2 regions of the Jeotgalicoccus nanhaiensis genome follow, and region 2 is predicted to be linked to the other one. Evidence: riboswitches for the same ligand, from Rfam matches in the RefSeq annotation. Region 2 holds a riboswitch; the other holds the start of a gene.
What was found. A riboswitch is a leader RNA that binds a small molecule or an ion and turns the genes downstream of it on or off. The one in region 2 is predicted to bind S-adenosylmethionine.
Positions count from the first base shown of each region.

Region 1: it holds a riboswitch for S-adenosylmethionine, as region 2 does, so the genes downstream of both, IR135_RS05505 (methionine ABC transporter ATP-binding protein) here and IR135_RS09920 (Na+/H+ antiporter NhaC family protein) in region 2, are expected to answer to the same signal.

Region 1 is NZ_JADGLW010000003.1:192,409-199,886, forward strand. Features, by position in the region: gene IR135_RS05495 (MetQ/NlpA family ABC transporter substrate-binding protein) at 1-352, opposite strand, end outside; gene IR135_RS05500 (methionine ABC transporter permease) at 372-1,022, opposite strand; gene IR135_RS05505 (methionine ABC transporter ATP-binding protein) at 1,012-2,040, opposite strand; SAM riboswitch class I at 2,202-2,300, opposite strand; gene IR135_RS05510 (NUDIX hydrolase) at 2,510-2,977, opposite strand; gene IR135_RS05515 (DUF554 domain-containing protein) at 2,997-3,731, opposite strand; gene IR135_RS11740 (MutS-related protein) at 3,930-5,552, shown strand; gene IR135_RS05525 (NADH-dependent flavin oxidoreductase) at 5,700-6,824, opposite strand; gene IR135_RS05530 (ATP-binding cassette domain-containing protein) at 6,913-7,478, opposite strand, start outside.
Region 2 is NZ_JADGLW010000008.1:76,448-83,925, forward strand. Features, by position in the region: gene IR135_RS09890 (MsnO8 family LLM class oxidoreductase) at 1-928, opposite strand, end outside; gene IR135_RS09895 (sensor histidine kinase) at 1,016-1,921, opposite strand; gene IR135_RS09900 (ABC transporter permease) at 1,945-2,709, opposite strand; gene IR135_RS09905 (ATP-binding cassette domain-containing protein) at 2,702-3,625, opposite strand; gene IR135_RS09910 (response regulator transcription factor) at 3,707-4,396, opposite strand; gene IR135_RS09915 (YceI family protein) at 4,524-5,057, opposite strand; SAM riboswitch class I at 5,313-5,411, shown strand; gene IR135_RS09920 (Na+/H+ antiporter NhaC family protein) at 5,478-6,782, shown strand; gene IR135_RS09925 (helix-turn-helix domain-containing protein) at 7,181-7,478, opposite strand, start outside.

The DNA.
Region 1 (7,478 bases), on a different contig from region 2:
TAACGTCTGTCAGTGAGTCAGAGTAAATGCCCATCGGGGCAAGATTCGTTGTGGCAATCGGAACTAAATCCAGATTTCTTTCTTCGATAAATTCATCAAAATACGCGACAGTCTGAAATGAGTTTAAGTCTATTTCGCCGTCAGCAAGTGCAGTATTAGGCTGTACATAATCATTAAATGAGACAATCTCGATTTCAATATCCTCTTCTGCAGCTTTCTCTGCTACATAATCCCATACTGCTGTGTCTGTTCCACTGATGCCGATAGTGACTTTTTCTTTACCGCCGTCACCGCAGGCTGAAAGCACAATCCCTATTAAAAGCAAACTGGTAAATAAAATGACTTTTTTCATAATTTATATCCTCCTGTTATTATCTTCTTCTTACAACTCTCGCGAGTTTGTTGCCTGCTGACTGCAGACCCTGCACCATAATAATTAATATGATGACTGTAATCAGCATTGTGATCGTATCGAATCTCTGATAACCGTATGTGATTGCCAGGTCGCCGATGCCGCCGCCTCCAACCGTACCGGCCATGGCAGATGCACCGACTAATCCGATAATGGAAATAGTGAAATTTACAATGAGAGAACCGAGAGCTTCCGGAAGAACGAATTTTATAATTGTCTGCATCGGTGTTGCTCCCATAGCGTCGGCCGCTTCCAGTACTCCTTCGTCGACTTCAAGCAGAGAACTCTCCACGAGCCTTGAGATATAAGGTCCGGCAAAGAAAACCATCGGTACAATCGCAGCTTCGGTTCCGATAGAAGTTCCTACGATAAATTTCGTAACCGGAATTATTGCCACAAGCAGGATGATGAACGGCAGTGATCTGAAGACATTAATCACTGCATTCAGCACTGTAAAGACAGCTTTATTTTCTAAAATCTGGCCGGGTCTAGTGACGTATAACAGAATGCCGAGCGGCAGCCCGAGTATAATCGAGAAAATAAACGAAATACTGACCATCTGCACGGTTTCTAAAAATGCCCCCAGTATTGTATTCCAGCTAACCAGCATATGTATTCACCTCACTGTAATGAATATTGTTTTCTTCTAAATAAAGTAATGCTTTTTCGAGTTCAGGGGCTGAACCGTCGAACTGAACGATTAAATTGCCAAACGGTATACCCTGAAGCTCGGTAATATTGCCGAACAGCACATTCACATCTAAATCGTAAAGCTTGCTGATTTGTGATAGGTACGGTTTCACTGCGAGCTGATTAATGAAATTGATTCTGTAAATATGCTGACCGTCGCTTTCCTGCACCAGATCCTGCACGTAATTCGGCAGCTCTGTCTGCATCACTGTATTAACAAACCGTCTGCCGGTTTCTGTTTCAGGGTTAGAAAAAACATCGAAGACAGAGCCGCGTTCAATAATTTTACCGTTCTCCATTACTGCAACTTTATGGCAGACATCCCGGATAACGGACATTTCGTGAGTAATCAGCAAGATTGTAATATTGTATTCCTTATTAATCTTTCTAAGGAGTTCGAGGATGGACTCTGTTGTCTGCGGATCCAGTGCAGACGTTGCTTCATCACACAGCAGAATTGACGGGTTGGTTGCAAGTGCCCGCGCAATACCGACACGCTGTTTTTGTCCTCCGGACAGCTGGTCAGGATACTGTGACGCTTTATCCGACAGGCCGACAAAATCAAGCAGTTCACTAACACGCGCTTTGATTTCATTTTTCGGTGTCTTATTTAAAATTAGCGGCATAGCAACATTCGTATATATCGTTTTTGAATTTAAAAGATTAAAATGCTGAAAAATCATACCGATTCGTTTTTTTGTTACTCTCAGTTCTGACGGTGTGAGTGCAGTTAAATCTTTACCGTCGACAATAACTTTCCCTTCTGAAACACTTTCCAGCTGGTTGACACAACGGATCAAAGTACTTTTGCCTGCGCCGCTGTATCCGACGACACCGTATATTTCTCCGGCATCGACTTTGAAATTAATATTATCCAGAGCATGAACCGGTGTTTCGCTGCCTGGATACGTTTTATCTACATCGATAAACTCAATCATTAAAAACGCTCCTTAAACATAGTTAAATAGTAGGAATTAAAAAATGTAATAAAAATACACCAGTATATAACCGGTGTTTTTTAAAAAAACCAGATATACATTCCTGAAAAAGAAAATAACCTCTTCTTAAAATATAAGAAGAGGCCGATGTATATTCGCTCTTCTCATCTTTTAGCATGATGCTACAGGATTTGGCACAGTACATTAAGTCTGTTGCCGAGATTTCACAGGGCCAGTCCCTCCATCTCTCTTGATAAGAAAATAAGTTATTTGATTATTTAATTTAAACTAACTATAGGGCACAGCAGAATTAATGTCAACACGGAATCTGAAATTAATTTTAAATGAATTACAGAGCATACTGTTTGATACTATTCATAACAAAGTTTATATAGCTGTTTTCATGCGGAACAAAATTATCTCTGTTAATCATTTTACCGTTAATATTAATCGAGTATATTTCTTCAGTTCACAGTTTTTCAAACACAGGCAATTCAATTTTGAAAATATCAGATACTTCGTCATCCATAAATACATAATCAGGTGTGGTATTTTCCGGAATTTTATATATAAATACATGGCATAGTTCTCTGTCGATAAAATCATCAATAATAATTTCATCCTGTACTGAACCTGTATAAATTAAATCGTTTAGTGTAAGACTAATACCTAGTTCTTCTTTAATTTCCCGGACACCATCTTTAACGCTTTCGTCAGAACTTAAATGACCCGCTGCTGTAATATCTAACATATTTGCAAAGTTTTTCTTGTCAGGACTTCGAAGCTGAAAGTGGATGAAGATTCTGCCATCTTCTTTACTCAGGAACCAGCAATGAAATGTTTCATGCCAAAGACCTCTTTTGTGTACTTCAGCCCTTGAAGCTGTCCCTTTTAATGTCCCTTCTGAATCAAATACCTTAAGCAGTTCGTTTTCCATAGTGCGCCACTCCCATAGACTAAAACATCTGTACAAAGAACAAACTGATTGTTTCCCAGTAATACTGAATGACTACGAACAGTACTGCAAATAATATCGCAGGCAGCATATTCGCAACTCTTATATTCATCAGACCGAGCAGTCTGATTCCAATCGCAATAATCATTACACCGCCGGTGCCTGTAATCGCGATAATAATATCATCCATCAAATCAGGCTGGATGAAGCGGTTGATTTGAGAGGCTGACAAGGCGATGGCTCCCTGAAACAGAAAGACAGAGATGGCTGAGAACATAATGCCGATACCCATCGTGGATGTCAGGAAAATAGCGAGCACACCGTCGATTAAAGCTTTTGTCAGCAGTACGGTGTGATCATTTCTGAGCCCGCTGTCGAGAGCACCGATAATGCTGACTGCTCCGACGACATACACTAATGTGGCGGTAACAAAGGCAGCAGCAGCTCCGCCTTCTGTTGCTCCGGTTTTTGTTTCGAGCCAGATGCCGAAGTGATTCATTTTATCTTCAATTTCCCATTTTTCACCCAGCATGGAACCAAGAGCCAAGCTCGCAACAACGATAATAAGTATACTGTTGGCTTCTAAGGCCATATCAATTCCGATGACGAGTACGGTAATAGACAATGCCTGGAGAATGGTTGATTTCATATTTTCATTAATGTTTCTCCAAAACAAACCGATGAAGCTGCCTAAAATAATAGCCAGAGCATCTACGATAGTTCCAAACAGCGCCATGTCCAATTCCTCCTCGTCCATAAATATCTAACCTAATATATCACAAGGAACACGGCGGTTATATATAAAATCAACTATCCGGAATAGTTGGACAGTTTATAAATATCTTATTTGATTTATAACTTTGCAGTAATAATTTCGTATATATTTATATTAATGATAAAATTATTAATATCTAATCAGAGATCTGAGAGAAAGGTGATTATTATTCAACTGCTCTATCTTTTTATCACTGTAATGATTTTAATTATAATTATTTCCCTGGTAATAAAAACATATGAGTTCTTTAAACTGAAGAAAGCTGTTAAGACGCTGTGGTACAGGCAGGAAAGACTGAAGACAACTGCAGAATATTATATTCATTATCATAACTATTTCGTTAATATTATGGAAAATGAAAATACTGCTGACAGAAATGTTGTGGATGATGAAACTTGGAATGATCTCGATATCAGCGAATTGATGACGAAGATAAATTATACATTTACAACGATAGGAACGGAGCTTCTCTATGCAGTGCTGCGCAATTCAACAGAAAAGAATGTTATAAATGAAGACTTATTGTATAAAATAAAACACGATGCTGGCTTTCGTGAAAAGATATCATACCGCTTAGCCAAGCTTGGGAAATCGGGAAATTCTAACACGAGTAAGTTTATGTATGAATTTGTGCCGGTGAAACAATATCATCCGATATTTATACTGTTTTCATTTATGCCGGTTATCGGCGTGTTTTTATTTTTTATCAATCCTTACATATCTTTACTGACTATCCTTTCAGGATTTGTAATTAATGCTTACTTATCTCATAAACATAAAGGCGGAACCGGGTTTGATTACACAGATATTTTTTATGCTATTAATATTATTGTTACTGCGGGTAAATTAGATTCGAAATTCAACAGTAAAGGTCTGAAGCGGCTGTCGTTAATGAGTCCTCTTTTTGTTAACGACGACAGCGCAGGAGAAATGAATATGGCTGTTCAAGCTTTCTCTGCCTTTAAATTAATGTTCTTAGTAGATTATCATTTGTATCATCTGGTCAATCGTACGATTAAGAAAAACCATGAGCTTTATAAAGAAGGATGGCATTACACAGCTGAGCTCGATCTCCATTACAGCCTGGCAATGTGGAGAGAAACATTGCCGTATTACTCTCTTCCGGAAAGAGAAGAAGCTTCGTATTTGCAGACTGAAGGGCTATATCACCCGCTTGTAGTGGCTGCTGTAGATAATGATTTGAAGTTTGCGAATGATATTCTGCTGACGGGCTCAAACGCAGCGGGCAAATCAACATTTATGAAAGCGCTCGGCGTGAATGTTATAACGAGTAACGGACTGAACACTTCCACCAGTGCATTATTTAAATATACACCAGGCAAAGTAATATCTTCGATGGAAATCACAGACAGTGTTATCGAAGGAGACAGCTATTTTATCAGTGAAGTGAAAGCATTGAAGAGGATTGTTGATGAGATTGAGGATTTTGAAGGAAAGGTTTACTGTATTATCGATGAAATATTTAAAGGAACTAATACGGTAGAAAGACTAGCTGCGGGTGAAGCTCTTTTAAGATATCTGCATGAGAAAGAGAACGTTTATCTGATTGCTGCAACACATGATATGGAACTAACAGATTTACTGAATGGCGAGTTTGATTTCTATCATTTCAGTGAGGAACTTTTTGATGACGATATCGAATTTGATTACAAACTTAAAGACGGGATTGCAACAAGTTCCAATGCTATTGAATTACTAAGGTTATACGGATTTCCAGAAAAAGTGTATAAAGAATCGAGGAATAAAGTAGATAACACATAGCGTTACAAAATAACGCTATGTGTTATAAAAGCTCTATGATGGGGTTTTAACCTTATTTTATCCTGAAATCCTAACGCAAAGTATAAAAAGAGTTTTAAATATAAAACATCCCAGACTTTTATGTCCGGGATGTTTTTGTGTCTTATTTTATTTCTTCGGCATCGGGTAAAACCCTTTGTCGAGCTGCCCCCATAATAATTCAGGAAGGCCGTATTTATCTTCTCTGTCCCGGTCAAAGTATTCAAAGATTTCATCTTCTCTGCCTTCTTCAATTTTACTGATAAAATTGTAATCCAGCAGTAAAACTCTGCCGAGCGCAATTATTTCCATATTCCCTTCTTCTATTGCACGGAGTGCCTGGTCTGCAGTAAAGACTGAACCGATTCCAATGAGTGGCATCTGGCCGTCGATCCACTGATGAAGTAATTCTATACGTTCAATATCCTTATATTTTCCTTCACGTGTCTTAGAATGAACTTCGCTTAGTGAAGCGTGTAAATAATCAATCGGTTTTTCAATCAATTTGCCGATCAGCTCTTTTGTAGTTTCCATGCGGATGCCGGGAGTTTCTTTTTCTTCAGGTGAGAAACGGTAACCGATGATGAAATCATCTTCAGCATATTTCTCTTTGGCTTTTGTTACCGCGTCGACAATCTTCATTGCGAACAGAAAAGGGTCTTCGCCCCACTTGTCAGTACGTTTATTAAAATACGGAGAAACGAACTGATGAATAATATAATGGTTGGCACCGTGTATTTCAACGCCGTCAAATCCTGCTTCAGCGGCTCTTCGTGTGGCTTCGCCAAAGGCTTTTATAGTTTCAATGATTTCCTCTTCTGTAATTTCGCGTACCTCATGCGGTTCTGTTTCATCAAAACTCTGCATCGTAATGGGACTCGGTCCCGCAGAATCAGAGTTCGGTGTTAACCGCGGAATCGCCTGAGCACCGCCGTGGTGGATTTGAAGAATAGCTTTCGCGCCGTTTTCTTTCATGGCATCTGCAAGACGTGTTAATCCTTCTATATCCGAGTCGCGGACCACTGACGGCTGGCCGGGGAATGCTTTCCCAAGGTCCGTTACGTTTGATGCAGCGGAAATAGACAGACCGACGTCTTTAGAACGCAGGCGCATATATTCAATCTCAGCATCAGAAATTGTACCGTTATCATGTGAAGAAATGTGTGTCATAGGTCCGAGCGCAAATTTATTCTTTAATTCGACTCCATTTTTAAGTGTCACTTTCTCAAATAAAGTCTTGTATTTATCGTTCATATAGATAAAATCCTCCAGTAAGCATTAGTGAGATACTGTTACAGTTTTAAATCTTAACTAAATTAAAACTCTTATACTAAGTTTCTGCTCAAAAAGATGAATTTTTAATATATCTTTTAAGATGTTCTCTAGTAACTGAATTCTCTACATTTAATAAACCTTCAGGTTCCCCGCTGTATAGTACTTTACCGCCTCTTAAGCCTGGACCGGGACCAACATCGATAATCCAGTCGGCATGGGTCATCATCGTCAGATTATGTTCAATCAGAATGACGGTATTCTGCTGATTTATTAATTGTTCAAAACACGACAGCAAGGCTGGAATATCATCTTCATGAAGACCGGTAGTCGGTTCATCGAAAATGAATATTTTATCTTGTGCATCACTGTCTAGATAACGGCTGAGTTTCAAACGCTGAATTTCGCCGCCGGACAATGTGTCGAGCGACTGCCCGAGCGTCATGTATTGAAGACCTGTTGCTTCTAAATTTTGCAGACGCGATACAACTTTTTCATTATTTTTAAACAAGGAAACAGCTTCTTCCACCGTCAGTGCCAGTACATCGGCAATGGAGTAGCCGTTTACTGTAGCTTCAAGAACTTCTTTTTTATAACGCGTACCGTTACATACCTCACATATTTGTGAAAAGTCCG
Region 2 (7,478 bases):
TGCAGATCATCGCTTCGTCAAATCCATACTGAATCTGCTCTTCCTGCAGACGTTTAGCGATTTCTTTGGCAGAACCGACTAAATGCAGTTTACGGCCTTCTTGAATTTTCATGCGGTCCATTTCTGTCAGCGGAAAGTCCTGTGCCTCTTCAGGTGTCAAAACTTGTCCGCTTCGTCCTTTCATAAACTGCAGACGCCATATATCCTGAGGTTTAGCTTCAAATTCCGCTTCTTCAGCAGTTTCTGCTGCTGTAACCATATAAGATACATTAATTTCAGATTTTTCCATAAAAGGAGATGCTTCAAAATTATTTTTATAAGCATCGAGTATTTCTTTTGACAGCTGTCCGTTAAAGAACTGAGCGAATGAATAACCCGCGCCTCTCCGGCCAGCTTCTACCGCACTGTTGCCGCTCGAACCGAGCAGCCACGATTCAGGCAGAGTGATATTCGACGGTGTCGCAATTGTTCTGTTATATAAATCAGATGAAGGCACTTCATCATTAATCAGCTGGAGCGCGGTATCAAATTTCTCATACATATTATGCACCATTGGTGTACGTCCCTCGGACAATGCGTAAATGGAAAACTGATCTCCGCCGGGTGCTCTTCCCATGCCAAAATCAATACGTCCGGGAGCGAATGCGCTGAGTGTTTTAAAAACTTCGGCAAGCTTTAACGGAGAATAATGCATCATCATGACACCTCCGGTACCGATTCGTATGTTTTTTGTTTTAGCTGCCAAATGTGCCGCTGTAATCTCAGGAGCTGAACTTGCGTAGGCGGACGTGCCATGATGTTCTGCCATCCACATTCGTTCGTAGCCGAGCTGATCGCCAAGCACCGCCAGCTCTTCCGCTTTCTTTAAAGCATCTGCTGCTGTGTTGCCTTTAGTAATGGGAGCTTGATCCAGTATACTCAATTTCATAGTTAATACATCCTTTAAATTATATTTATCGGTATTCTCTTTTCTTTAAAGAATATCAATTAACGGCCTGTTATAAAAACTAAGTGCTTAGTCAGCCGCCGGCCATTCACAAGTAAATGTCAGTTTATCCCCGTCGTAGTCAGCGCGGATATGACCATTCATTTTATCCATTAAGCTTTTCGTCACCGAAAGCCCAAGACCGGTGCTCTCTCCGGTTCTTGATTTGTCTGCAATGTAAAAACGGTCAAAAAGTATTTCCGGATTATTTGCTTCAGCAGTAATTTCCGCACTGTTCTGCACCCATAATATAATAGATTGCCTGTTTTTCCGTACACCGATTTCAATATCTCCTTCAGCATATTGAAGTGCATTAGACAGCAGATTTTCAAGCACACGTCTGACCGCCGCCAGGTCATTTATAATGAACAGCGGACCAGTCGAAATATTCATTGCAGGTTCAATACCTTTCTCCGTAAAATCACTGTAAAATGATAAAACCATTTCATTGGTGAGCCGGGTAATATTAATCCGTTCTTGCTTTAAAACATAATCGCCGGAAGCTATTTTACTCAGTTCAAAAAAATCATTAACGAGTTTTTCCAAATGTACCGAACGTTCCAGCGCCGTATTTAAGTACTCCTGCTGCTCTTTTGCCAGTAAATCTTTTGATTTCACCATTTGAAGATAGCCTTTAATTGATGTTAAAGGTGTTCTCAAGTCATGAGAGATATTCGCAATACTTTCTTTTAATTCATTTTCAGAACGAATTTTCTCACGGTTTGTACTGATGTAATGATCAATCAGCGTGTTGATTTCAAAGCCGAGGGATTCAAGCTGTTTATCTATCAGACTGATATCGATTTTTTTACCTGTCGAAAAGTTGTTATAGGCCTTAAGCTGACTGCTGATATTTTTAAGTTCTTTTTTCAAGACAAATAGACGGAGAACGAGAATTCCTGCTCCAGCCAGTGAAATTATCAGCAAAAAAATCAACTTCAACACCTGCCTTTGAAAAATTATTTAATTTCTTTTTTGCCGAATACATACATACCGATTAATAGCATGACAACTGTTGAAATCACTCCGGTCGATACTGCTGTTACGATATCTCCGGCAGTCATTTCCGGATTCATGACCGTGCCGAATTGATGGAATATCGAATAATTGTAGAGCTTACTGATAAGATCAGACATTGGAATCTGATCTATGACAAACATAATCAAGGTAAGTGCGATTGAAAATATAATCGTTTTTCCGCTGTCTCCGGTCATAATCGCAATTAATGTAATGATTGCGGTATAACCTGCCAGCTGCAGGGTAAATAAGCCGAATGAAGTCAGTAAATATATCAGATGGTCCCCATTAAATATACTGCCGCTTATAATCAATTTTAATATAAGTCCTGAACCCACAGGAATTATTACCGTAAGAATTACAGCCGCTGCTGTATAAACGACATACTTCGCAAAGTAAATCAGGCTCCTGTGTTTTCCGCTTATAATTTGATTTTTAATGACACCAGTACTGCCGAATTCTGTTGAAATATAAAATGCTGCAAGTGTTCCTATCATCAGATTAAAAAATAAAGGCAGAATAAACATCGACAAGGCATTCATTTCCGGAATTCCTGCCGCTTCAAATGGTGTATTGGTCAGCATCCACCATTCAGAAACTACAAGATAATGCATCAGACTGCTGAGAGCGGCAGATATTATAAGAAGTACCCAGAAAGATTTATTATGTTTTAATTTAAATATTTCAGCCTGCAGTAGATTACTCATGCGAACTACCTCCCACAAGTTTTGAAAAATAACTTTCCAGGCTGTCACCATTTTGCGACAAGTGTTCAATAATTAATCCGCTTTCTGTGAGTGCTGCCGATACTATTCTCACATTTTCCAAATGACTGTACAGATTAATTGATCCATCCGGAGTGATTTCGAAATCAGTCGTGTTCAGCTTTCTCTCGAGTACCGTCACGCCTTTTTCATGATCATCAACTTTAATTTTCAAATGTTGCCGGCACTTTTCATCGAGTTCCTGAAGACTCAATTCTTCAATCAGTCTGCCTTCGTGAATAATTCCATAGGTAGTTGCAAGCTGATAGAGCTCGCTTAAAATATGACTGGAAATCAAAACAGTTAGATTTTTTTCGCGGTTTAATTTTTGAATTAATTCTCTCAGTTCAACTATACCTATTGGATCCAAACCGTTCGTCGGCTCGTCTAAAATTAAAAATTCCGGATCTCCAAGTAATGCGACAGCAAGTCCCAGACGCTGTTTCATGCCGAGTGAAAAGTTTTTCACTTTCTTATTTCCTGTATTTTCGAGCTCAACTAGTTTCAGTGTATCTGTAATACACTGTTTACCGGGAATTCCCTTTTGCAGACGGTGAACTTCCAAATTCTGTTCAGCTGTCATATTCAAAAACAAGGCGGGCTGTTCGATAATCGCCCCCATTCTTTTCTGCGCATCATTTAATTCCTTAGCAGTATCCGCACCAAAAATTTCAATTTTTCCGCTGTCCGGAAAACCGAGGCCTGTGACCAGCCGCAGCATTGTTGACTTTCCCGCACCATTTTGCCCGATAAAACCGTAAATATCTCCTTTTTTCACAGTGATATTTACTTTATTTACCGCTTTATAATTTTTATATGTCTTTGTAAGTTCATCAGTTCTAAGTATATATTCACTCATAGTATAATCTCCTTTTTAATCGATAAACTGATTGTAAAAGAGAAATCATAAGAAAGTATTAAAACATTCCTTAAGAAAGTATTAATTTTTCATTTTATAGCCCATTCCCCAAACAGTTTCAATATAATCTGCTTTATTGTTTGCAGATGCAAGTTTATTGCGAAGATTGCTCATATGAACATTGACAGTGTTGTCATCACCTTGAAAAATCTCGTGCCAAACACTTTCAAATATATTTGCTTTCGAAAACACTTTATCTGGATTTTTCATTAAAGTATAAAGAATCGTAAATTCCCGCGCAGTCAATGTCAGCTTTTTATCATTTACCCTTACAGTTTTAGCATCCATATCCAGCACAATATCTTTATGTGTAAGAATATCCGGAATCACTGCAGCTGACCGATGAAACCTTCTCATGACAGCGCCTATACGCGCGGATACTTCTTCGATATCGAATGGCTTCGTTATATAATCATCGGCACCAAGTTTGAGAGAACTGACTTTTACCTCCTGCTCTTCCCGGGCAGAAATAATAATGACCGGCGATGTTCCTTCAGCTGTTATATTTTTCAGTATTTCTTCCCCGGACATTCCCGGTAGCATCATATCAAGCAGTATTAAGTCCCAATGCTGGTGATTGAAATAGAGCATCGCTTCTGTGCCTGAATACGCGGAGTGTGGTATATAACCGTTTTCCTTTACAATGTCTGACAGCAGTTTATTAATCGCATTGTCATCTTCAATGATTAATACATTTTGCTTAAGTCTCATATTTTATGCCCCCATTCTTGCAGTTAAGTTCATTATAAACATAAAAAATACTCCCTAATATTCATTTAAGAATATTAGGGAGTATTGACCCATTTATATCTATATCATTTTCAGCTGTATAATCTAATTATTCTGCGTCCGCCGGGTTAAGTTGCAGCTCAAGGCTGACTTTAACGTCTTTAGATACAAGCACTCCGCCTGTTTCTAATGTCTGGTTCCAAGTTAAGCCAAATTCTTCACGGTTGATTGAGAATTTAGATTCGAAACCGTAAACTGTCGGTCCGAAAGGACTTACGCCCTGGCCGTTGTATTCCACAGGAATAGTCACTTCGTTAGTGACGTCTTTAATAGTTAAGTTGCCTGTCACATCAAATTTTGTGCCTGATCCTTCGATTTTAGTTGATTCAAATGTGATTTCTGGGTGGTTTTCCACATCAAAGAAATCAGCAGAAGTTAAATGAGCGTCACGGTCTGCAACTTTAGTGTCGATAGTTGCTGCATTTGCTTTACCTTTTATTTTTGCTGTTGTGAAGTCTTCAATATTGTCAGCTTCGACATCAATCGACCATTCCCCGAAAGTTCCTTTAACTTTAGTTACCATCATATGTTTTACTTGAAATTCTAATTCTGAGTGCGCTGTGTCCGCTGTAAATTTAGCCATAATTAAATCATCCTCCATAGTTTTGTTTTTCGTTAATACTTCGCTTTCGAACTATCACATTAATTATGATAATATACTTAGTTACAAAAAGCAAGTAACAAACTTAAAATAAATTAAATTTGATATATTTGTATATTTAAGTCTATATTGAAGTAGTTTACCATTATCTGAAAATTAAACCTTTTTGACACTCTGTATTAATATATTGACCTTTATCGGTTAGGCGTGTATCCTTAATCTCATTAATTAAATAAATTCTTATCCAGAGAGGTGAAGGGACTGGCCCGTCGAAGCCTCAGCAACAGACTATTTGGTACTGTGCTAATTCCAGGAGCAGACGCTCAAAGATAAGCTGAGGACTTCCCCATCTCTTATCTTTACAAATAAAAGATGGGGATTTTTTAATAGGAGGATAATATTATGTCTAATAAAAAAGGCGGCCCGGTATCCTTGCTGCCCCTAGTTATATTTGTAGCCTTATTCATTGGTACCGGACTTCTGGCAGGAGATTTCAGTGCTATGCCGATTCCGCTAGCAGCGATTCTTGCGTCAGTTGCAGGTTTCTTTTTATATTTTAAAGAACCGTTTAAAGATAAATTAGCTGCTTACTTTCAAGGCGCAGCACAGGAAAACGTCATACTTATAGTTGTTATTTTCTTGCTTTCCGGTGCTTTTTCCGGCATTGCAGGAGCTATGGGAGCTGTGGATTCAACAGTAAATATGGGATTAACATTTCTTCCCCCTAGTCTGCTTTTAAGCGGAATTTTTATTATCTGCTGTTTTGTATCACTCGCTATGGGAACCAGCACAGGCACTGTTGTAGCAATTGCACCGATCGCCATTGGTATCGCAGACCAGACTGAAATCGGACTCGCACTCGCTTTAGCCACTGTTATTGGCGGGGCTATGTTTGGTGATAACTTATCGTTTATTTCTGATACAACCATTGTCGCTACACGTACTCAGGGTGTCAAAATGATTGATAAATTCAAAGTGAACTTTTGGATTGTGCTGCCGGGCGCTATTCTGACCATAATTACTTTATATTTAATGACTGCCGACATCTCACTTAGTCAGACAGGAAATTATGACTTTAATTTTATTGAAGTCATTCCATATCTTTCTGTGCTGATTATCGCACTCCTCGGGGTCGATGTCATAATCGTGTTGCTGAGCGGAGCAGCAATTTCAAGTCTTCTCGGCTTGTTGACAGGAGCTTTCGATATATTTACGCTGTTTTCAGCGGCTGGTGAAGGTATTGCAGGTATGCAGGAAATTTCAATTATCACAATACTAATAGCCGGTATGATTGGTCTAGTCAGTCATTACGGAGGTATCACCTACCTGCTCAATACTATTATGGGCAGAATTAAAACGAAAAAAGGCGCCGAACTCGGTATCGCAAGTTTAGTCAGCGTTACTGACGTATCCACTGCCAATAATACAATTTCAATAATGATGACGGGACCTCTCGCGAAAAACATAGCTGAAGAATATGAAGTGGACCCGAGAAAATCTGCAAGTATACTCGATACATTCGCTGCAGGATTCCAGGGTCTCATTCCTTACGGCGGACAAATGCTTGCAGCTTCAGGACTCGCCGCCGGTATCTCGCCTGTGGAAATTATGCCGTATTCCATTTATCCAATGCTGCTGATTATCAGCGGAATTATTGCGATATTAATTGGATTCCCAAGAAAGTATTCAAAAGTCAAAGTTAATTAGAGAAAAATCAATCGGATTCAGCAGATGCTGGATTCGATTTTTTATTTAAAAGTTTCCGTGGCGATGTTTAAGTACGACATAGAAATGGCGTCGTACTCGGGAACAAGTTCAAGTACGACACCGAAGCACCGTCGTATCCGGGAGAAAGTTCAAGTACGACACCAAAGCACCGTCGTACTCGGGAACCAGTTCAAGTACGACACGAAAGCGCCGTCGTATCTGGGAACAAGTTCAAGTACGACACGGGAACACCGTCGTATCTGGGAGCGAGTTCAAGTACGACACCGAAGCACCGTCGTATCCGGGAGAAAGTTCAAGTACGACACCAAAGCTCCGTCGTACTCGACATCTCTTTCAATATAAAAAAGCGGAATATGCCCATGCACATTCCACTCTCTTTATTGTTCAAATATAATTTCCTTAATCATATGCATTTCTTTAGCATATATTGAATGTTTTATATCCTCGACAGTTTCTTCAATGATTGAATAAGATTCTCTCGCCTTTTCGACTTTCCCTGTTTCAAACAGACTGAGCGGGTACACCAGACTTCTGACAGCGAACAAAATCCGGTCCAGCGGATGCTGGGCTTGCGGACGTTCATACATTTGATAAGCAAAGTTTTCTAAAACATACTCATAATCCTGCCTATAATAAGCCAGTTCCAGCTCAAATATCGGCAGATACTGTTTGATA